Regions from separate parts of the Streptomyces sp. NPDC001852 genome, predicted to be linked through region 1. Evidence: riboswitches for the same ligand, from Rfam matches in the RefSeq annotation. Region 1 holds a riboswitch; each other region holds the start of a gene.
The links. Region 1 has a riboswitch for cobalamin ahead of ACFYZB_RS04955 (cobalamin biosynthesis protein). Riboswitches for the same ligand answer to the same signal wherever they lie in the genome.
Positions count from the first base shown of each region.

Region 2: another riboswitch for cobalamin. It lies ahead of ACFYZB_RS14775 (ribonucleoside-diphosphate reductase subunit alpha); the one in region 1 lies ahead of ACFYZB_RS04955 (cobalamin biosynthesis protein).
Region 3: another riboswitch for cobalamin. It lies ahead of ACFYZB_RS26655 (HoxN/HupN/NixA family nickel/cobalt transporter); the one in region 1 lies ahead of ACFYZB_RS04955 (cobalamin biosynthesis protein).

Region 1 is NZ_JBIATN010000002.1:475,238-482,063, forward strand. Features, by position in the region: gene cobN (cobaltochelatase subunit CobN) at 1-680, opposite strand, end outside; gene ACFYZB_RS04950 (cobyric acid synthase) at 677-2,185, opposite strand; gene ACFYZB_RS04955 (cobalamin biosynthesis protein) at 2,182-3,147, opposite strand; cobalamin riboswitch at 3,253-3,395, opposite strand; gene ACFYZB_RS04960 (hypothetical protein) at 3,539-3,766, opposite strand; gene ACFYZB_RS04965 (anion permease) at 3,799-5,055, opposite strand; gene ACFYZB_RS04970 (lysozyme) at 5,202-5,954, opposite strand; gene ACFYZB_RS04975 (class II aldolase/adducin family protein) at 6,100-6,762, shown strand.
Region 2 is NZ_JBIATN010000007.1:186,897-193,722, forward strand. Features, by position in the region: gene ACFYZB_RS14755 (GntR family transcriptional regulator) at 1-129, shown strand, start outside; gene ACFYZB_RS14760 (DUF3311 domain-containing protein) at 288-551, shown strand; gene mctP (monocarboxylate uptake permease MctP) at 548-2,176, shown strand; gene ACFYZB_RS14770 (GNAT family N-acetyltransferase) at 2,251-2,757, shown strand; cobalamin riboswitch at 2,780-2,950, shown strand; gene ACFYZB_RS14775 (ribonucleoside-diphosphate reductase subunit alpha) at 3,076-5,460, shown strand; gene ACFYZB_RS14780 (ribonucleotide-diphosphate reductase subunit beta) at 5,460-6,470, shown strand; gene ACFYZB_RS14785 (cytochrome P450) at 6,549-6,826, opposite strand, start outside.
Region 3 is NZ_JBIATN010000015.1:270,202-277,027, forward strand. Features, by position in the region: gene ACFYZB_RS26640 (aldehyde dehydrogenase family protein) at 1-254, shown strand, start outside; gene ACFYZB_RS26645 (NAD(P)-dependent alcohol dehydrogenase) at 280-1,386, shown strand; gene ACFYZB_RS26650 (hypothetical protein) at 1,735-1,884, shown strand; gene ACFYZB_RS26655 (HoxN/HupN/NixA family nickel/cobalt transporter) at 1,911-3,020, opposite strand; cobalamin riboswitch at 3,047-3,237, opposite strand; gene ACFYZB_RS26660 (ArsR/SmtB family transcription factor) at 3,317-3,697, shown strand; gene ACFYZB_RS26665 (hypothetical protein) at 4,053-4,430, shown strand; gene ACFYZB_RS26670 (hypothetical protein) at 4,427-4,600, shown strand; gene ACFYZB_RS26675 (hypothetical protein) at 4,729-5,022, shown strand; gene ACFYZB_RS26680 (SDR family oxidoreductase) at 5,100-5,831, shown strand; partial or broken gene ACFYZB_RS26685 (nitroreductase) at 5,952-6,491, shown strand.

The sequences.
Region 1 (6,826 bases):
GCCGAGGCCTGCGAGGCGTGGGTGCCGCCGGCCGCCAGCACGGTCGCGACCAGCGCGTCGGCCTTGGCCAGCAGCTCGTAGAGGCCGGCGTCCGCACCGCGCAGCGAACCGCAGTACACGGGAAGCGCGTTGGCGCCCTTCGCCTCGATGGCGTCGCACAGGGTGTCCACGAAGGCGGTGTTGCCGCTGAGCTCGTGCGCCCGGTAGAAGAGCACGCCCACGGTCGGGCGTCCGTCGACGAGGGCACGATCGCCGTGGACGCCGTACTCCGGCATCTTCCGCGGCTCCTCGAAGCCCTCGCCGGTCAGCAGCACGGTGTCCGACAGGAACCGGGACAGCTCCAGCAGGTTCGCCGGCCCGCCCTCGACCAGGTACTTCAGTGCCTCCGCCACCACACCGGCCGGTACCGACGACTCGGCCATCAGCTCGGCGTCGGGGACGGTCTCGCCGCCCAGCAGCACGGTCGGGACGCCGGACGCCCGCAGCACGGCCAGCCCCTCCTCCCAGGCGCGCTTGCCTCCCAGCAGCCGTACGACGGCGAGGTCCGCGCCCTCGATCAGGCCCGGCAGCTCCTGCCCGACGTCCACCCGCGTCGGGTTGCCGATGCGGTACTCCGCACCGGAGGCCCGGGCCGCCAGCAGATCCGTGTCGGCGGTCGACAACAACAACACTGTGCTCATGCAGGCGCTCCCGGTGGGATGAAAGGCAGTCCTTGCGGCGCGCCCGACTCGATGAGCCGCCACAGCGCGTCCGTGTCCGCGTGCTGTTCGATCAGGTCGCCGAGCCGGTCGAGCTGCTCCTCGCGCAGCGCGGCGAAGGAGGTGTCGGGCGCGGGCACGAAGCGGCGGCCCGCGGCGGCGGCCACCTCGCGCAGGAAGGCCCGTCGGAAGCCGTCCGACTCCAGCGAGCCGTGCCAGTGCGTGCCCCAGGCCTGGCCGACCCGGCAGCCGTCCAAGAAGGCTTCCCCGCCGGTGACTTCGGCGACACCGTGGTGGATCTCGTACCCTTCGACCCGCTCGCCGAGGGCCTCGCCGGCCGGCCGGGTCAGGGTCTTCTCCCGGGCGAACCGCACCCGTACGGGCAGCACGCCGAGGCCGTCGACCGCGCCGGCCCGCGACTCGACCTCGTCCTCGATGTGCTCGCCGAGGATCTGGAAGCCGCCGCAGATGCCGAGGACCGGGCGTCCTTCCGCGGCCCGCCGCACGAGCGCGTCCGCGAGCCCCCGCTCCCGCAGCCACTCCAGGGCCCGTACGGTCCCGCGCGTGCCCGGGATCACCGCAAGGTCGGCGTCCGCCAGTTCCTCCGGACGGTCCACGAACCGCACCACGACGCCCGGTTCGGCGGCCAGCGCGTCCACGTCCGTGAAGTTGGACATCAGCGGGATCGCGCACACGGCGACCCGCAGCACGTCCTCGCCGACGGGCGGGGTCACGGCGGACTCGCGGACCGTGCCGCGCAGGGACACCCGCAGTCCGTCCTCCTCGTCGATGCCGAGCCCGTGCCGGAACGGCAGCACGCCGTACGTCCGCCGCCCGGTGAGGTCCCGGAGCATGTCCAACCCCGGCTCCAGCAGGGAGACGTCACCGCGGAACTTGTTCACCAGGAACCCGGCGACCAGCTCCTGGTCCTCCGGCGAGAGCAGGGCCACGGTGCCGAAGAAGGAGGCGAAGACGCCCCCGCGGTCGATGTCCCCCACCACCAGCACGGGCAGCCGCGCACCCCGCGCGATGCCCATGTTCACGATGTCGGTCCGGCGCAGATTGATCTCGGCCGGGCTGCCCGCGCCCTCACAGATCACCGCGTCATACGTGCCCCGCAACTCTGCCAGGCAGTCCAGCACCGTGCCGAGCAGCTTCTGCTGCCGTCCGCCGTGGTACCCGCGCGCGCTCAGTTCGCCCACCGGCCTGCCCAGCAGCACCACCTGGCTGCTCTGTTCGCCGCCCGGCTTGAGCAGCACCGGGTTCATCAGCGCGGTCGGCTCGATCCGGCAGGCCTGGGCCTGCATGGCCTGGGCCCGGCCGATCTCCGCGCCCGCGCGGGTCACGAAGGAGTTGAGCGACATGTTCTGCGCCTTGAACGGCGCCACCTTCACACCCTGGCGCACCAGCCACCGGCAGATCCCGGCCGTCACGACGCTCTTGCCGGCGTCGGAGGTGGTTCCGGCGACGAGGAGTCCCCCGTTCACTTCCCACGTCCCTTCAGACCTTTGACGAGACCCCTGGCGACGAGGCGCGCGGCGACCGTGCCGCCGAGCGCGAGCAGACCGACGCGACGCGAGAGCCGTACGGCCCGGTCGATGTCGGTGACCCGGACGGCCCGGCCGGTGCCCCCGTTGAGCACGGGCCGGTGCTCGACGCGGCCGCCGTAGGAGAGCGTGCCGCCCAGGCGGACGCCGAGCGCGCCGGCGAACGAGGCCTCCACGGGCCCGGCGTTGGGGCTCGGGTGCCTGCGGGCATCGGCCCGCCAGGCGCGCAGGGCACCGCGCGGGTCGGGTCCGGCAGTGGCGGCGAGTACGGCGGTCAGCCGGGCACCCGGCCAGCCGGCCAGGTCGTCGAGCCGGGCGGAGGCCCAGCCGTAGCGGCGGTAGCGGGGGGACTTGTGACCGACCATCGCGTCCAGGGTGTTGACGGCCCGGAAGCCGAGCAGCCCCGGCACCCCGGCCACGGCCCCCCACACCAGGGCGCCCACCACGGCGTCGGAGGTGTTCTCGGCGACCGACTCGACCACGGCCCGGGCGATCCCGTCGGCGTCCAGCACCCGCGGGTCCCGGCCGCACAGATGGGGCAGCCGCGCCCGCGCCGCCTCCACGTCCCCGGACTCCAGGGCGCGCCCGATCGTGCGGGCCTCGCGGGCGAGCGAAGTACCGCCCACGACGGCCCAGGTGGCGGCGGCGGTCAGCGCGACGGAGGCGGCGGGGGAGGGGCGTACGGCGCGTGCGGCCAGCGTGCCGAGCGCGACGGCGCCACCGGCGCACACGGCGGTGTGCACGGCGCCCCAGCCGCGGTGGTCGTGCCACAACGCGCGGTCCACGGCAGCGGCCGCACGTCCGAACACGGCGACCGGATGCCCGCGGCGCGGATCGCCGAGGAGCAGATCACCGAGAAGGCCGGCGGCGGCGCCGTACGCGTAACTGCGGTCGGCACCCATCGGCTCAGCCGGCCGTGGGTACAGGAGCGGGCCTGGTGGTGGTCCTTGTCCTTCGGCAGCCGGGCATGGCGATCGATGTCCTCACTCAGGGTGTCCGCGCCCTGGTTCGACGAGATTCGGCGGTGAGAGTTCCTGGCTCCCGGGGGTTCTTTCCCCGGTGACAGTGGCGGGACCGCGCCGGATTCGCACCGGCTTCCTCTCCTGCCGCCGTACATGGCCTGGGCAGTCCACCACGTGCCCCGAACGGCCGTCAACTTGCCGTTGACCTGCGAGGGGAGAGTGTGCCGATCCCCACATCGTGGGGCGCCCGTGACCTGTGGGCATAAGGAGAAGGCTCCCCTCCGTCACGGACGGAGGGGAGCCTTCGGGCTGCCTGGTTCGTGGTGCTCGGTCAGGACTTGGAGACGATGAGGAAGATGCCGTACGCCACCGCCGCCGCGCAGGCCGCGAAGCAGACGTAGGCGCCGGTGACGGCGAGGGTGGCGGAGCCGCCCTGGGCCGCGGCCTTCTCGCGCCGCGCCAGACCGTTGATGCCGAGGGTGAACAGGGCCACCAGGCCCACCGTGAACACGAGGCTGACGCCGAGGACGGAGCCGAGGGCCGACCAGTCGATCTTCATGGGTTGCTTCCTTGGTTACCGGTGTGGCCGGGTCAGACGGTGGCGGCCGGCGGGGCGGCCTCGGGGGCGGGCGCGGGCTCGGCGGCGGCCGGGGAGAGGATCGTGGCCGTCAGGTCCTCGGTGATCGTGCCCGCCGGGGGCGGCGTCACCGCGGCGATGGCGGCGGTCACCACACCGGCCGGCTCCTCGGTCTCGGCCACCACGTTGGTGTGGTCGACGACCTCGCGGCGGGAGATCTTCCAGATCCCGGCGCTCGCGGCGACCAGGAGGACGGCGACCACCGCGGTGCCCCAGTCACCGAGGCCGGTGACGGACTCGGCGCCCGCGCCGACCAGCGCGGCGGCCGGAAGGGTGAGCACCCAGGCGATCGCCATGCGGGTCGCGGTGGACCAGCGGACCACCCCGCCCTTGCGGCCGAGGCCTGCGCCCATCACGGAGCCGGAGACGACATGCGTGGTGGAGAGGGAGAAGCCCAGGTGGGAGGAGGCCAGGATGGCGGTCGCGGCGCTGGTCTGGGCGGCGAAGCCCTGGCGCGGCTCCAGGTCGGTCAGGCCCTTGCCCATGGTGCGGATGATCCGCCAGCCGCCGATGTAGGTGCCGAGCGCGATGGCCAGGCCGGCGCAGAGGATGACCCAGGTGGGAGGGTTGGAGCCCGGGGCGATGGCGCCGCCCGCGATCAGCGCGAGGGTGATGATGCCCATCGTCTTCTGCGCGTCGTTGGTGCCGTGGGCGAGGGAGACCAGGCCGGCGGAGGCGATCTGGCCGGCGCGGTAGCCCTTGCGGGTGGCCTCGCCCTCGGCCTTGCCGCCGATGCCGTAGGAGAACCGGGTGGCCAGCATCGACGCGAGGCCCGCCACGATCGGCGCGGCGACCGCCGGGAGCAGCACCTTGGTGACCAGGACGTCACCGTGCACGGCGCCGAAGCCGGCGGAGGCGACGGTGGCGCCGATCAGGCCGCCCATCAGGGCGTGCGAGGAGCTGGAGGGGAGGCCCACCAGCCAGGTCAGCAGGTTCCAGAGGATCGCGCCGACCAGGGCGGCGAAGATGACCTCGGGACGGATGCCGGTCTCGTCGACGAGACCCTTGGAGATCGTGTTGGCGACCTCCACGGAGAGGAAGGCGCCCACCAGATTCAGGGCGGCGGACATGACCACCGCGATCTTGGGCTTCAGGGCGCCTGTGGAGATGGTGGTGGCCATCGCGTTGGCGGTGTCGTGGAAACCGTTCGTGAAATCGAACGCGAGAGCGGTTACCACCACTATCGCGAGGATCAGCGAGAAGCTTTCCATTTACCCAGGCAATCGTTCGAGGTCATTGGCTGGACGACCGTAGGCAACCTGGGTGAACGGAAGATGAACTGAGTCGGGCGCCAGGGTGTCTGTAGAGGGGGATTGCGGTTCCGCTCGGCCCCGGCGTCCCAGGCGTCCCTTGGCTGTCAACCGCGCGCGAAGGTCCGCAGCCGGCTCCCGGAGCCGTTGAAGAGATCCTGGTCACCCGGCAGCCGGCCCCTGCTGCCGAACTGCCAGAACGTCCAGTACCGCCACCCGCCCGGCAGCTTCCCCGGCTGCGAGGTGCCGTGCCGGGCGATCCACAGGGCGTGGCTCTTCGAGAACGCACGGCTGTTGCCGGTGCACAGCCGCCACCACTGGGTCGTCGTGTAGATCACCGGGCGGCGGCCGGTCTCCCGCTCGACCTCGTTGCTGAAGGACCGGATCCAGCGGACCATCCGCTTCCTGCCCAGCCCGTAGCACTTGTGCCTCTTGCTGTACGGGTTGTACTCGATGTCGAGCGCTGGCGGCAGCGTCCGGCCGTCCGCCCGCCAGTCCCCGCCGTGCCGCACGAAGTAGGCGGCCTGCCGGGCGCCGGAGGACCTGTCCGGCAGTGCGAAGTGGTACGCGCCCCGGTACAGGCCCGCCTTGCGTGCACCGTCGTACTGCTGGGAGAAGTAGGGGTTGCGGTAGTCCGTGGACTCGGTCGCCTTGACGTATACGAACCGCGCGCCCCTGGACCGGGTGGCCGCCCAGTCGACGCGCTTCTGGTGCGAGGAGACGTCGTGTCCCCGGGGCTTGCCCGCAACCAGTGCCAGAGGTCCGGCCACCGCGGGCGCGGTGCCCGCGAGGGCGAGCGCCGCCGTGGCCGCCACGAGAACACCGGCGCGGCGACGGAGAGGGGTGCGTACCTGGGCCATGTGTCTCCCCGGGTCGGCGGACGAGAGGTCGTCCGGCGGGCCAGGCAGCCCATTGAAGGCCCGGCGATCACCGAATCAGCGCCTCATGTGCGGCGATTCCTGCCGACAACCACCCGTTCGGGGGTGCGGCTGGCAGGATCGCGGCATGGCTGAACAGCGGCGGGACGCGGAACAGGAACGGACCTGGGCGGAACTGGTCGCGACGGCGCGGCGGACGGTAGCCGACGGGCTGGTGGTCGGCACCTCGGGGAACGTCTCGGCGCGCGTCGGCGACCTGGTGCTCGTCACCCCGTCCGGTGTGCCGTACGACCGGCTCACCCCGGACGACATCACCGGCGTCGACCTCGCCGGACGCCAGGTGCTCGGCACGCTGGTGCCGACCAGCGAGCTGGCCATGCACCTCGCCGTCTACCGCAGCACCGACGCCCGCGCGGTCGTCCACACCCACGCCGTGCACGCGACCGCGGTCTCCACGCTCGTGCCCGAGCTGCCGCTGGTCCACTACATGGCCGCCGCCCTCGGCGGCCCCGTGCGCGTCGCCCCCTATGCCACGTACGGCACCGACGAGCTCGCCGAGAACATGCTCCGCGCCCTGGCCGGCCGCTCCGGCTGCCTGCTGCAGAACCACGGCACGCTCACCTACGGCGCCGGCCTCGACCAGGCCTACGACCGCACCGCCCAACTGGAGTGGATGTGCCGCCTGTGGCTGACGGCGTCCTCGGTACCGGGCCTGGCCCCCTCCCTGCTGACAGAGGCACAACTGGCTCAGGTCGGGGAACGCTTGAAGGGGTACGGCCAACGGAGGTGAACCTTGCCATTTCCTTGTGACCCCGGTCCCTGCGGCGGGCAGCAGCTTTTCGACTCCGCCCGCC
Region 2 (6,826 bases), on a different contig from region 1:
GGCCTGCCGATGCTGATGCTCTCCCGCCACTCCCTGGACCACGAGGGCAAGCCGGTGGAGTGGGTGCGGTCGGTGTACCGCGGCGACCGCTACAAGTTCGTGGCGAGGCTGAAGCGGCCGGTGGAGTAAAGGCCCAAGCGGCCTGCGGAGCAAGGCGGGTGGGACCTGTGGACGTTCGCTGAATCGATATACCGATATGCGGACGAGGTCTTCCACTTCCATGACACCGTCACCTAGATTGCCTGCGCATTACACAGGTGATCAGCGAGGGGACGGAGAGCCGTGGCATGTCCGAAACACCTGAAGTGAGACCCCCGGTCGTCACACCGGTACGGGTGATCATCGCCCTGTGTCTGGTCGCGCCCTTCGTGGCGATGCTCTGGGTCGGCTCCTACGCCGAGACGGACCCCGCCTTCATCGGGATCCCGTTCTTCTACTGGTACCAGATGCTCTGGGTGCTGATCTCGACGGCGCTCACCATGACGGCCCACCAGCTCTGGAAGCGCGACCAGCGCTCCCGCGCTTCCCGGAAGGGCGGTGAGGCGCAGTGAAGAACGGCGTCAACGGCGTCGCGCTCGGCGTCTTCATCTTCTTCTTCCTGGCCGTCACGGTCATGGGCTTCCTCGCCGCGCGCTGGCGCAGGGCCGAGGACGAGCACTCGCTGGACGAATGGGGCCTGGGCGGACGGTCGTTCGGCACCTGGATCACCTGGTTCCTGCTCGGCGGCGACCTGTACACGGCGTACACCTTCGTCGCCGTACCGGCGGCGATCTACGCGGCGGGCGCGGCCGGCTTCTTCGCGGTGCCGTACACGATCCTGGTCTACCCGCTGATCTTCACCTTCCTGCCGCGCCTGTGGTCGGTCTCGCACCGCCACGGGTACGTCACCACCTCGGACTTCGTCCGGGGCCGCTTCGGCTCCAAGGGGCTGTCGCTGGCGGTGGCGCTGACCGGCATCCTGGCGACGATGCCGTACATCGCGCTCCAGCTCGTCGGCATCCAGGCGGTGCTGGACGTGATGGGCGTCGGCGGGGACAGCAGCACCAACTGGTTCGTGCGGGACCTGCCCCTGCTGATCGCCTTCGGCGTGCTGGCGGCGTACACCTACTCCTCCGGCCTGCGGGCCCCCGCCCTGATCGCCTTCGTCAAGGACGCGCTGATCTACATCGTCATCGCGGTGGCGATCATCTACATCCCGATCAAGCTGGGCGGCTTCGAAGACGTCTTCGCCAAGGCGGCCCATGCGTTCAGCCACGTCAACCCGGCCACGGGCAAGCCCCGCGGGGCGCTCGTGCCGCCGGCGGCCGGCCAGTGGACGTACGCCACCCTGGCCCTGGGTTCCGCCCTCGCGCTCTTCATGTACCCGCACTCGATCACCGCGACCCTGTCCTCCAAGAGCCGTGAGGTGATCCGCCGCAACACCACGATCCTGCCGCTGTACTCCCTGATGCTCGGCCTGCTGGCCCTGCTGGGCTTCATGGCGATCGCGGCCGGGGTCAAGGTCACCAACGGCCAGCTGGCCATCCCGCAGCTGTTCGAGAACATGTTCCCCGACTGGTTCGCGGGCGTGGCCTTCGCGGCGATCGGCATCGGCGCGTTGGTCCCGGCGGCGATCATGTCGATCGCGGCGGCGAACCTCTTCACCCGCAACATCTACAAGGACTTCATCAAGCCGGACGCGACGCCGAAGCAGGAGGCCCAGGTCTCCAAGATCGTGTCGCTGCTGGTGAAGGTCGGCGCGCTGGTCTTCGTCCTCACCATGGACAAGACGGTCGCGATCAACTTCCAGCTGCTGGGCGGCATCTGGATCCTGCAGACCTTCCCGGCCCTGGTCGGCGGCCTGTTCACCCGTTGGTTCCACCGCTGGGCCCTGCTCGCGGGCTGGGCGGTGGGCATGGCGTACGGCACGGTCGCCGCGTACGGTGTCGCCTCCCCGACCCAGAAGCACTTCGGCGGCTCGGCCAAGGAGATCCCCGGCATCGGCGAGATCGGCTACATCGGCCTCACCGCGTTCGTCCTCAACGTCGTGGTCACCGTGGCCCTCACCCTCGTCCTCAGGGCCGTGAAGGCCCCCGAGGGCGTCGACGAGACCAGCCCGGAGGACTACACGGCGGACGCGGGTGACCCCGGCGTCCAGGTGGAACTGCCGCCGGCGACGGCGGGCGCCGGTCACTGAGCGACCGCCGTACGACGGGCCGCCGGAGGAAATCCGGCGGCCCGTCGTCGTACCGCTCCGGCAGACTCGGTGCCATGGACATCGTGATCCGGCAGGCAACCCCCGAAGAGTACGACGCCCTCGGCGAGATCACCGCCCGGGCGTACCTGGACGACGGACTCCTCGACTTCGGGGAGAGTGACTGGTACCTGGGCGAACTGAGAGACGTCGCCAAGCGGGCGGCCGCGGCACAGGTACTCGTGGCCGTCCGCGACGGCACCCTCCTCGGCGGAGTCACCTTCGTGCCGTCCCCGGGCCCCATGGCCGACGTCGCCCGGCCCGGAGAGGCCGAGATCCGCATGCTGGCGGTCGCGCACGCGGGCCGGGGGCAGGGTGCCGGCGAGGCCCTCGTCCGGGCCTGCATCGACCGCGCACGGGCCACGGGGGGCTGCACGGCCCTCGTCCTGTCCACCCAGCGCACCATGCACGCCGCCCACCGCATCTACGAGCGCCTGGGATTCGTCCGCGTCCCCGAACGCGACTGGACCCCGCTGCCGGAACTCGACGACATCACTCTCCTCACCTACGAGTTGACGCTGTGACACCGCCACGACACAACATCTGGGGGTGACACGACAGCCCGGCACTAGATGTATGCTCATCCTCGCTGTCGCCGCAGGGGAATCCGGTGCGAATCCGGAACTGTCCCGCAACGGTGTACTTGTGCATGTCTGTTCCCGGAAACGCCGTGCACAGGAGTCAGTCCGAGGACCTGCCGGCAGCGTGCGCCCGGCCGTCCGGTCCGGGTGACTTCCGACGTCCGGGCCTCGTGGAATGGGCCGGTGGACGCGACGCCGTGTGCGTTCGTGGCTGCCCCCTGTCTCCGCAGGGCCCCCGTGCCGAGCGAGGGAGAGCCCCACGTGACCATCGCGCCAGCAGACCCGGCTTCAGCCGACGGCGTTTCAGCCACCGGCCTGGAGACCGACGGTCCCGGTACCGCGCTGCTGCGGACCCTGACCGAGCTGACCGCCGACCTCCCCGACGCCGACCCCGGCCGGGTCGCCGCCGCCGCGCTGCGCGGCCGGTCGGCGAAGGCCGACGAGGCGGAGTTGCGCGAGCTGGCCACGGAGGCCGCGGCCGGGCTCATCTCCGAGGACCCCGCCTACTCCCGGCTGGCCGCCCGGCTGCTGACCCTCTCCATCCGCGCCGAGGCCGCCTCGCAGGGCGTGACGTCCTTCACCGGGTCCGTGGCCGTGGGGCACCGCGAGGGGCTCATCGCCGACCGCACCGCCGAGTTCGTACGGCTGCACGCCGAGCGGCTCGACGCACTGGTCGACCGCCGGGCCGACGACCGCTTCGGCTACTTCGGCCTGCGCACCCTGCACAGCCGCTACCTCCTCCGGCACCCGATCACCCGCAAGGTCATCGAGACGCCCCAGCACTTCATGCTGCGGGTAGCGAGCGGCCTGGCCGAGGACGACACGCCCCGTTCCGTGGACGAAGTGGCCGCGCTCTACGGGCTCATGAGCCGGCTCGACTACCTCCCGTCCTCCCCCACGCTCTTCAACTCCGGCACGCGGCACCCGCAGATGTCGTCCTGCTACCTCCTCGACTCCCCGCTGGACGAGCTGGACTCCATCTACGACCGCTACCACCAGGTGGCCCGGCTCTCCAAGCACGCCGGCGGCATCGGTCTGTCGTACTCCCGGATCCGCAGCCGCGGTTCGCTGATCCGCGGCACCAACGGGCACTCCAACGGCATCGTGCCGTTCCTGAAGACCCTGGACGCCTCGGTGGCCGCGGTGAACCAGGGCGGCCGGCGCAAGGGCGCCGCGGCCGTCTACCTGGAGACCTGGCACTCCGACATCGAGGAGTTCCTGGAGCTGCGGGACAACACCGGCGAGGACGCCCGCCGTACGCACAACCTGAACCTCGCGCACTGGGTCCCGGACGAGTTCATGCGCCGGGTCAACGCCGACGAGCAGTGGTCGCTGTTCTCCCCGGCGGACGTGCCGGAGCTGGTCGACCTGTGGGGCGAGGAGTTCGACGCCGCCTACCGCAAGGCCGAGGCGGCGGGCCTGGCGAAGAAGACCATGCCGGCCCGGGAGCTGTACGGCCGGATGATGCGCACCCTCGCGCAGACCGGCAACGGCTGGATGACCTTCAAGGACGCGGCCAACCGCACCGCCAACCAGACGGCCCTGCCGGGGCACGTCGTCCACTCCTCCAACCTCTGCACGGAGATCCTGGAGGTCACGGACGACGGGGAGACCGCGGTCTGCAACCTGGGATCCGTCAACCTCGGCGCCTTTGTCGACCTGGCGACCGGGGACATCGACTGGGCACGGCTGGACGAGACCGTCCGCACCGCCGTCACCTTCCTCGACCGCGTGGTCGACATCAACTTCTATCCGACCGAGCAGGCGGGACGGTCGAACGCCAAGTGGCGCCCCGTGGGCCTCGGCGCGATGGGTCTGCAGGACGTCTTCTTCAAGCTGCGCCTGCCCTTCGACTCGCCTCAGGCCAAGGCCCTGTCCACCCGGATCGCCGAGCGGATCATGCTCGCCGCGTACGAGGCCTCCGCCGACCTCGCCGAGCGCAGCGGCCCGCTGCCGGCCTGGGAGAAGACCCGTACGGCCCGGGGCGTGCTGCATCCCGACCACTACGGCGTCGAGCCGACCTGGCCGGAGCGCTGGGCGGCGCTGCGGAGCCGTATCGCCGAGGTCGGCCTGCGCAACTCCCTGCTGCTGGCCATCGCGCCGACCGCCACCATCGCCTCCATCGCGGGCGTGTACGAGTGCATCGAGCCGCAGGTGTCGAACCTGTTCAAGCGCGAGACGCTGTCCGGTGAGTTCCTCCAGGTCAACTCCTACCTGGTGCAGGACCTGAAGGACCTCGGGGTGTGGGACGCCCGTACCCGTGAGGCGCTGCGCGACTCCAACGGCTCGGTGCAGGGCTTCGCGTGGATCCCCGAGGACGTGCGCGCGCTGTACCGCACGGCGTGGGAGATCCCGCAGCGCGGCCTGATCGACATGGCCGCCGCCCGCACCCCGTTCCTGGACCAGGCGCAGTCCCTGAACCTGTTCATGGAGACCCCGACCATCGGCAAGCTCTCCTCGATGTACGCGTACGCCTGGAAGTCCGGGCTCAAGACGACGTACTACCTGCGCTCCCGCCCGGCGACCCGCATCGCCCGCGCGGCCCGGGCGCAGACCCCCGCCACCATCCCCGTCCAGCAGGTCGCCGACCCCGACGCGGTCGCCTGCTCCCTGGAAAACCCCGAGTCCTGCGAGGCCTGCCAGTGATGTCCCGTAATGCCAACCTTCTCGACCCGGGCTTCGAGCTGACCCTGCGTCCCATGCGCTACCCGGACTTCTACGAGCGCTACCGGGACGCGATCAAGAACACCTGGACCGTGGAGGAGGTCGACCTCCACTCGGACGTCGCCGACCTCGCGAAGCTGACGCCCGAGGAGCAGCACCTCATCGGCCGTCTGGTCGCCTTCTTCGCGACCGGTGACTCGATCGTCGCCAACAACCTGGTGCTGACGCTGTACAAGCACATCAACTCCCCCGAGGCGCGGCTCTACCTGAGCCGTCAGCTCTTCGAGGAGGCCGTGCACGTCCAGTTCTATCTGACGCTGCTGGACACCTACCTCCCCGACCCGGAGGACCGCGCGGCGGCGTTCGCGGCGGTGGAGAACATCCCCTCCATCCGCGAGAAGGCGCAGTTCTGCTTCAGGTGGATCAACGAGGTGGAGAAGCTGGAGCGGCTGGAGACGAAGGCCGACCGCCGGCGCTTCCTGCTCAACCTGATCTGCTTCGCCGCCTGCATCGAGGGCCTGTTCTTCTACGGCGCCTTCGCCTACGTCTACTGGTTCCGCAGCCGGGGCCTGCTGCACGGCCTCGCCACCGGCACCAACTGGGTGTTCCGCGACGAGACGATGCACATGTCCTTCGCCTTCGACGTGGTCGACACCGTCCGCAAGGAGGAGCCGGAGCTGTTCGACGACGAGCTGGGGCAGCAGGTCACCGACATGCTGAAGGAGGCCGTCGAGGCCGAGCTGCAGTTCGCGCGTGACCTGTGCGGTGACGGCCTGCCGGGCATGAACACCGAGTCCATGCGGCAGTACCTGGAGTGCGTCGCCGACCAGCGCCTCGTCCGCCTCGGTTTCGCGCCGGTGTACGGCTCGGAGAACCCCTTCTCCTTCATGGAGCTGCAGGGCGTCCAGGAACTGACGAACTTCTTCGAGCGCCGCCCGTCGGCGTACCAGGTCGCGGTCGAAGGCACCGTCGACCTGGACGAGGACTTCTGAGCACCTGACGTCCAGCACCTGCCGGCGCGCGTTCCGGGGGCCGCAGAGCCTCCTGAGCGCGCGCCGGTACCAGGTGGGCTACCAGGGCATCGGCCGCAGCAGCAGGTTGTGGGGGCGGAGCGTGATGCCCACACGGGTGGTGTCGTTCGACCCCGCGACCTGCTCGAAGCGGTACTTCGCCGAGATCGCCGCCGTGATCAGGCTCAGCTGGGTCATGGAGAAGTGGTCGCTGGGGCACTTGCGGTTGCCGACACTGAAGGGGCTCATGGCGTACTTCGGCACCTCCTTGGCCCGCTCCGGCAGCCACCGGTCCGGGTCGAAGTCGAGGTGGCGGTCGTAGGAGCGGGCGTCGCGCT
Region 3 (6,826 bases), on a different contig from region 1:
AGGCCGAGGCGGTGGCCCTCGCCAACTCCACGCCGTACGGCCTCGCCGCAGGCGTCCAGACCACCGGCCTCACCCGCGCCCACCGTGTCGCCGAGCGGCTGCAGGCGGGCATCGTCTGGATCAACGACTGGGCCATGCTCGACCCGGCGGTCCCCTTCGGCGGCGTCAAGGACTCGGGCTTCGGCCGCGAGTACGGCCCCGAGGCCCTCGCCGCCTACACCCGGGTCAAATCCGTCGTCGTCTCGCTCGACTGAGCGCCTGCCCGAAGGAGTTCACCGCATGACCACCATCACGCGCGCCGCCGTGGTCGAATCCGGGGGAGCGCCCTTCACGCTCTGCGACGTCGAACTCGACGCCCCGGGACCGGGGGAGGCCCTCGTCCGCATGGTCGCCACCGGCCTGTGCCACACCGACCTCGGCGTGGCGAGCGGCGGCCTGCCCTTCCCGCTGCCAGGCGTGCTCGGCCACGAAGGAGCCGGTGTCGTGGAGGCCGTAGGCCCGGACGTGACCGGCGTCGAACCCGGCGACCACGTCGTGCTGTCCTTCACCTCCTGCGGCAGCTGCCGCAACTGCCGTGACGGCCACCCGGCGTACTGCGCCACCTGGCTGCCACGGAACCTCATCGGCGGACGACGCTCCGATGGCACCAGCACCATCAGCCGCGACGGCAGCCCGCTCGGCGGGCACTTCTTCGGCCAGTCCTCCTTCGCCGAACGCGCGTTGGTGGACCGGCGGAGCCTGGTGAAGGTCGACCCCGATGTGCGGCTCGACCTGGTCGCACCGCTCGGCTGCGGTGTGCAGACCGGGGCCGGTGCCGTGTGGAACGTCCTCGGTCCCCGGGCCGGCAGCACGCTCGTCGTCCTCGGCGCCGGAGCCGTCGGCCTGTCCGCGGTGATGGCCGCCGCCCTCACCCCGGCTGCCCGGATCATCGCCGTGGACCGGTTCGCCGAACGGCTCGCTCTGGCCGAGGAGTTGGGCGCCACGCACACCGTCAACTCCGCCGAGGCCGACCTCGGCGACACGCTCGCCGCGCTGACCGACGGGCAGGGAGCCGACGGTGTCGTGGAGACCACCGGCAACGTCGCCGTGCTGCGCCAGGGCGCCGACGCGCTCGCCGCCCGCGGCACCCTGGTCGTCGTCGGCGCCCCACCCTTCGGCACCGAAGTCGCCCTGGACGTCAACGGGTTGCTGCCCGGCAAGCGGATCACCGGTCTCACCCTGGGTGACAGCGAGACCCAGACCTTCGTCCCCGCCCTCGTCCAACTGGTCAAGGAGGGGCGGCTGCCGCTGGAGCGCCTGATCAGTACGTATCCGTTCCCGGACATCGACCGGGCGGTGCGGGACATGAGTGAGGGCAAGACGATCAAGCCGGTGCTCACTTTCTGAGCGGGTGTGGTGGGCGCCACACGTCCCGTCCGGAACTCGGGTCCCTCCGGCCCCGACTCCTGAAGCGGCGCGGATCGATCCGAGTGACTCCGTACGACGTGATCTGGAGACGCGGTCGGACCCGTCGCGCCCGGCATGCACGGCACCGGCACGAGCCAGGGCGACGCCGATCCCGACGGCAGCGGTGGCATGGGGGACATGCACGGGGCGGGCCGCTGATGGGCTCGGAACCGGTGATCGCACCGGTGACGACCGATCTCAGCGTCGGCGGGATGACCTGCGCGGCCTGCGTGACGCGCCGTATGCCTCTCCATCCATCCGCAGCCCGTCGGCGCCCCGAAGTTCGGCATCCGCCTCCTCGGCGCGCCGGATGCCTGGACCACTCCCTGGCACTCGGCCGCCCTCCGCCGCGCCGACGCCACCTGGACCCTCATGCCCCGGGCCAAGGCCACTCGCCACGGTCACTCTGCCCCGGCCCTGCCTGCCGGGGCAGAGTGACCGTGGCGGCGACGGCCGCGGTGGCGTCAGGCCGTGTCCGCCGCGCGGGCGCGCCAGCGCTCCTCCACCTTCGCCACGCGCCAGTAGCCGATGGCCGCGGCCCAGACGACCACGAAGAGGCCGGCGATGACGTAGCCGACGTTGTCCAGGTTCAGGCCCGCGATCCAGCCGGAGACGCCATCACTCAGGCCCAGCTTGTCGTGCAGCACCCCGACCAGCTCGATCGTTCCGACGAAGAAGGCCACCGCGATGGAAAGGCCGGTGATGGTGAGGTTGTAGAACACCTTGCGTACCGGGTTGGAGAACGCCCACTGGTAGGCGAAGTTCATGAAGGTGCCGTCGAGGGTGTCGAACAGGCTCATACCGGCGGCGAAGAGGAGGGGCAGGCACAGGACCGCGTACCAGGGGAGGCCCGCGGCGGCGCCGTTGCCGGCCAGGGCGAGGAGCAGCACCTCGGTGGAGGTGTCGAAGCCGATGCCGAAGAGGAAGCCGAGCGGGAACATCTGACCGGGGCGGCGGACGGACTTGGTGAGCCGGCCCAGGATGCGGTTCATGAAGCCGCGGGAGTCGAGGTGGGCTTCCAACTCCGCCTCGTCGTACTGCCCTTCCCGCATGGCCCTGAAGACGCGGACGATGCCGAACAGCGCCACGAGGTTCAAGGCGGCGATCAGGTAGAGGAAGCCGCCGGAGACCGTGGTGCCCACGGTGCCGAGGACCTGGTGGGTCCGTGAGCCGTCGTTCATCAGGGTGCCCGCGAGCTTGGCGCCTCCGGCGACCAGTGCGGCCATGACGACCACCACGCTGGAGTGCCCGAGCGCGAACCAGAAGCCCACCGACACCGGCCGCTTGCCGTCGGCCATCAGCTTGCGGGTGGTGTTGTCGATCGCGGCGATGTGGTCCGCGTCGAAGGCGTGCCGCATGCCGAGGGTGTAGGCCGTGATGCCCAGCCCGACCCCGAACGCCTTGGTGCCGACCTCGTAGTGGCGCGGCACCACGAGCAGGAACAGGATTCCGAAGGCGACCACGTGCAGAGCGACGATCACGGTCAGGAGGCCGGCGGTTCGGACGGTGTCCTCACGCCGCCAGCGGAAGGAAGGGGCGGCGGCGGTTTCGGGCACGCCTTGGGGCACGGTCATACGGTCACGCTCCAGCACCTCGTGGATCAGCTTCGTGGTGCCGTGGCCGGTCTCCTGGCTGACGGGTCACTGCGCCCGCCCCTGCCTTCCCGGCCGCGAGGCCAGTGGCAATGCATGGGGCGGGAGCTCCCCGATCACAGTGGCGAGGGCCGCTCCGGACTGAGTCCCTGAGGGACTGTCACCGGTCTTCCCGAACACCACGGCCTGCCCACCCTAGAAGGCCGGAGGTTGAAGCTGCAAGGCTGCACAACTGATCAGGTATGTTGCTCGGCGTCAACGGCTGCGATGATGGGGGCATGCATCTCGTCCCCGCGGAACGTGCCGGGCAGCGGACCATCGACGGCCATCGGGTCTGCGACGCCATCACCGCCGTCGGCGAGCCCGAGCGGGTACGCGCCTGGGCCGACCGCTTCTCTCTGCTCTCCGACCCCGGGCGCCTGTCCCTGCTGCTGGCCCTCCACGAGGCAAGCCCCATCGCCGTCTCCGACCTGGCCGTCGCCACCGGGATGCGGGACACCGCCGTGTCCCAGGCACTGCGTCTGCTGCGGGCGGCGGGCGTCGTGGAGGGCGAGAAGGACGGCCGCATCGTGCGCTACCGCCTCGTCGACGCCTCGATTTCAGCCCTGCTGAAGCACTGCGGGTCCCAAGAGGCGGGAGCGGGCGGCCTTCTCCCTTAGGAACTGACGGACGAGCAGTTCCGCGTCCGCAGGTCCGGATCCTACCGGGGCGATCGAGAGGATGTCGGATTTGGCATTTGCCATTCATGTTCGAGGTTTGTAGACACTTGAGACACCAAGGCACCGGATGTGACTCGCGGTGGCGCTGTTCGACCGCCCCGGGGGATCCCTGGACACCAGTAGCCCGCACGGCAGTTCGACCGGGGTGAGCTCGACGGCTCGGACCACGCCGAACCAGCGGTGGACGAGCCGTCGTGGGACGGGGCGTCCCGGCCCCAACTTCCCGTACCTGAGGTCTCACCGCGTGGGGACCGACGCAGCGCCGGCCGGCCCTGGCTTCACGGGCGCGAAGGCCGTGCTGAACCCGGTGATCGTGGTGCTCACGGTCGGGTTGACGTTCGTGAGCGTCTTCCTCGCGGCGTTCCACACGCCCCAGCCCCATCGGCTTCCGGTGGCGGTCGTGCCATCGGACCGGTGCGCGGCCTTGTTCGACGTCAAGCTGCAGCGCGTCGCGCCGGGCGCGTTCCAGGTGGAGCGGTACCAGGACGAGCACTCGGCCGAGGTGGCGCTCGAGCACCGGAAGGTGTACGCGGCGTACGTGGATACGGCCCATGACCAACGACTGCTGTACGCCGGCGCGAACGGCCTGGCGGTGAAGGCGCTGGTCGCGCCGCTCGGGCAGGTGACGCAGGGGCCGGATCGAAGGTCCGGGTCGCGGACGTCCTGCCCTTGACCAGGGACGACACGCGCGGCCTGTCGATCTTCTACGCCTCGTTCGGCCTGATCCTGGCCGGATATCTGTTCGGCCAGGTGACGTACCAGGTGGCTCCCCGGCTGGCCTTCTCGCAGCGCCTGCTGAGTCTGACCGTCTTCTCGCCGGCCGGGGGTTCGCCACGGCCCTGATCGCGGACTCGATCTACGAGGCGATACCGGGGCGGTTCGTCGCTGTCGCCGGCCTCGTGACGCTCATGGCGGCGGTGGGGGCCGGAACCGTGCTGTCCATCCGTGTCTTCGGAGCCCCGGGTGCGCCGTTGGCATCGATCTTCATGCTGGTGATCGGGAACGCGACCAGCGGCGGTGTGCTTCCGCCCTCGTTCCTGCCCGGCTGGCTGGAACCTCTTGCCTCGGTGATGCCCGCGGGTGTCGGTGTTCGGGCGCTCAACCGGCTGGCCTGCTTGCACGACGACGGAGTGGCGAGCGGGTTCACGATCCTGTCCGTCTGGGTGGGCGTCTGCGTGCTGGCGATCTTCGGACTGGACCGGATCGCTTCCACGACGGCGATCGTGCACGCCGCGCACCGCGTCAGGCCCGCCCGAGCCCGATGAAACCGGCGGGACCGGGCAGCCCCATCATGTACATAAGGTATATATCGGACGCGAGGCATCGGAGAAAGGAAACTCACATGAAAATCGCGGTGATCGGCGGAACCGGACTGATCGGGTCACGAGTCGTGGAGAACCTGAGGGCGGCCGGCCACCAAGCCGTGCCGCACTCCCTGTCCACCGGCGTGAACATCATCACCGGAGAGGGTCTGGAGGCGGCCGTCTCGGGCGCCGACGTGGTCGTCAACCTGACGAATTCCCCGACGTTCGACGACGCCTCGCTCGCCTTCTTCCAGGCTTCGATGGACAACCTTGTCGCCGCGAGCGAGAAGGCAGGCGTCGGACACTTCGTCATCCTCTCGATCGTGGGCGTGGACAGGGTGCCCGAGCTGGACTACTACCGGGCGAAGGTGCTGCAGGAAGACGTCCTCAAGGCCGGGTCGATCCCCTATTCCATCGTCCGGGCCACGCAGTTCATGGAGTTCATGGACGCAACCCTGGCCATGACCACCGAGGGCGACACCGTCCGCCTGCCGCGCACACCGATCCAGCCGATCGCCGCCGCGGACGTCGCCGGCGCCGTCGCCGAGGTCGCCGCAGGCAGTCCCCTGAACGGCGTCCTGAACATCGCAGGTCCCGACGTCTACGCCCTCGACGAACTCGGGCGCCTCACCCTGACCGCCAAGGGCGATGCCCGCTCAGTCGTCACCGATGACAGCGCCGGCATGTTCGCCGCAGTCCACGGCGACGCCATCACCGCCCCGAAGGGCGCCCGGATCGCACCCACCCACTACACGGACTGGCTCTCCTGACCGAGGCCCCAGCCAGGACCTTCCGGGCGCGACGTCCACCGCACGGTCACCTGCCAGGGAGCATCCCGGTGCGGCTGCCGGCGGGGCGAGACGCCCAGCGGACGAGGGAGACGGGCGATCTTGGACGTCTGTGCGACGGTCACCAGCCGGCGGGCCGTGCGCGGATTCACCGACCGGCACGTGCCGAAAGCGGTACATGAACGCGTGCTGTCCGCCGCGGCCTGGGCACCGTCCGGATCGAACCTCCAGCCGTGGCACGTCTACGTACTGACTGGCCGGCCGCTGACGGAACTCAAGAAGCGCGTCGGTGAGCGTGTGGGCGCGAACGACCCCTGGGACGAACCCGAGCCCGAGATGTACCCGCCCGCACTCAAGTCCCCTTACCGCGAACGCCGGTTCGCCTTCGGCGAGCAGCACTACGGCGCACTCGGCATTCCCCGCGAGGACATAGAGGCGCGCCAGAGGGCCGCTTCCGCCAACTGGGTCTGTTTCGGCGCGCCCGCCGCCCTGTTCTGCTACATCGACCGAGGCATGGGCCGGCCTCAGTGGTCCGACGTCGGCATGTATCTGCAGACCGTCATGCTGCTGCTTCGCACCGAGGGGCTGCACAGTTGCACGCAGATGGCCTGGGCGAAGTACCACAAGACCGTCGCGGAGGTGGGGCGGGTGCTCGAAGGGGACCTTCGAACGGGCCGCCTGCAGGTGGGCCCGGGCACGGGGCAGATCCCCCTGCCGTACGGCGACGTCCGTGAGCACCGAGCGTGCCAGCGGCACCGCCCGCACGACCTCCAGCTCCTCCGCCACCGCCGGACAGGCCTCCGCCTCGACGACCGCGTCGTCCAGCGCGCCGCGCTCGAGCAGGGCGCAGGCCCGCTGCGCATGCCAGTACGGGAGCGACCACCCGAGACCCAGGGCCTCCGCCTTCTCCTGCCCCTCGCGCAGACACTGCTCGCTGTCGTCGAGACGATCCGTGGCGGTCGGGACCGTGCACAACC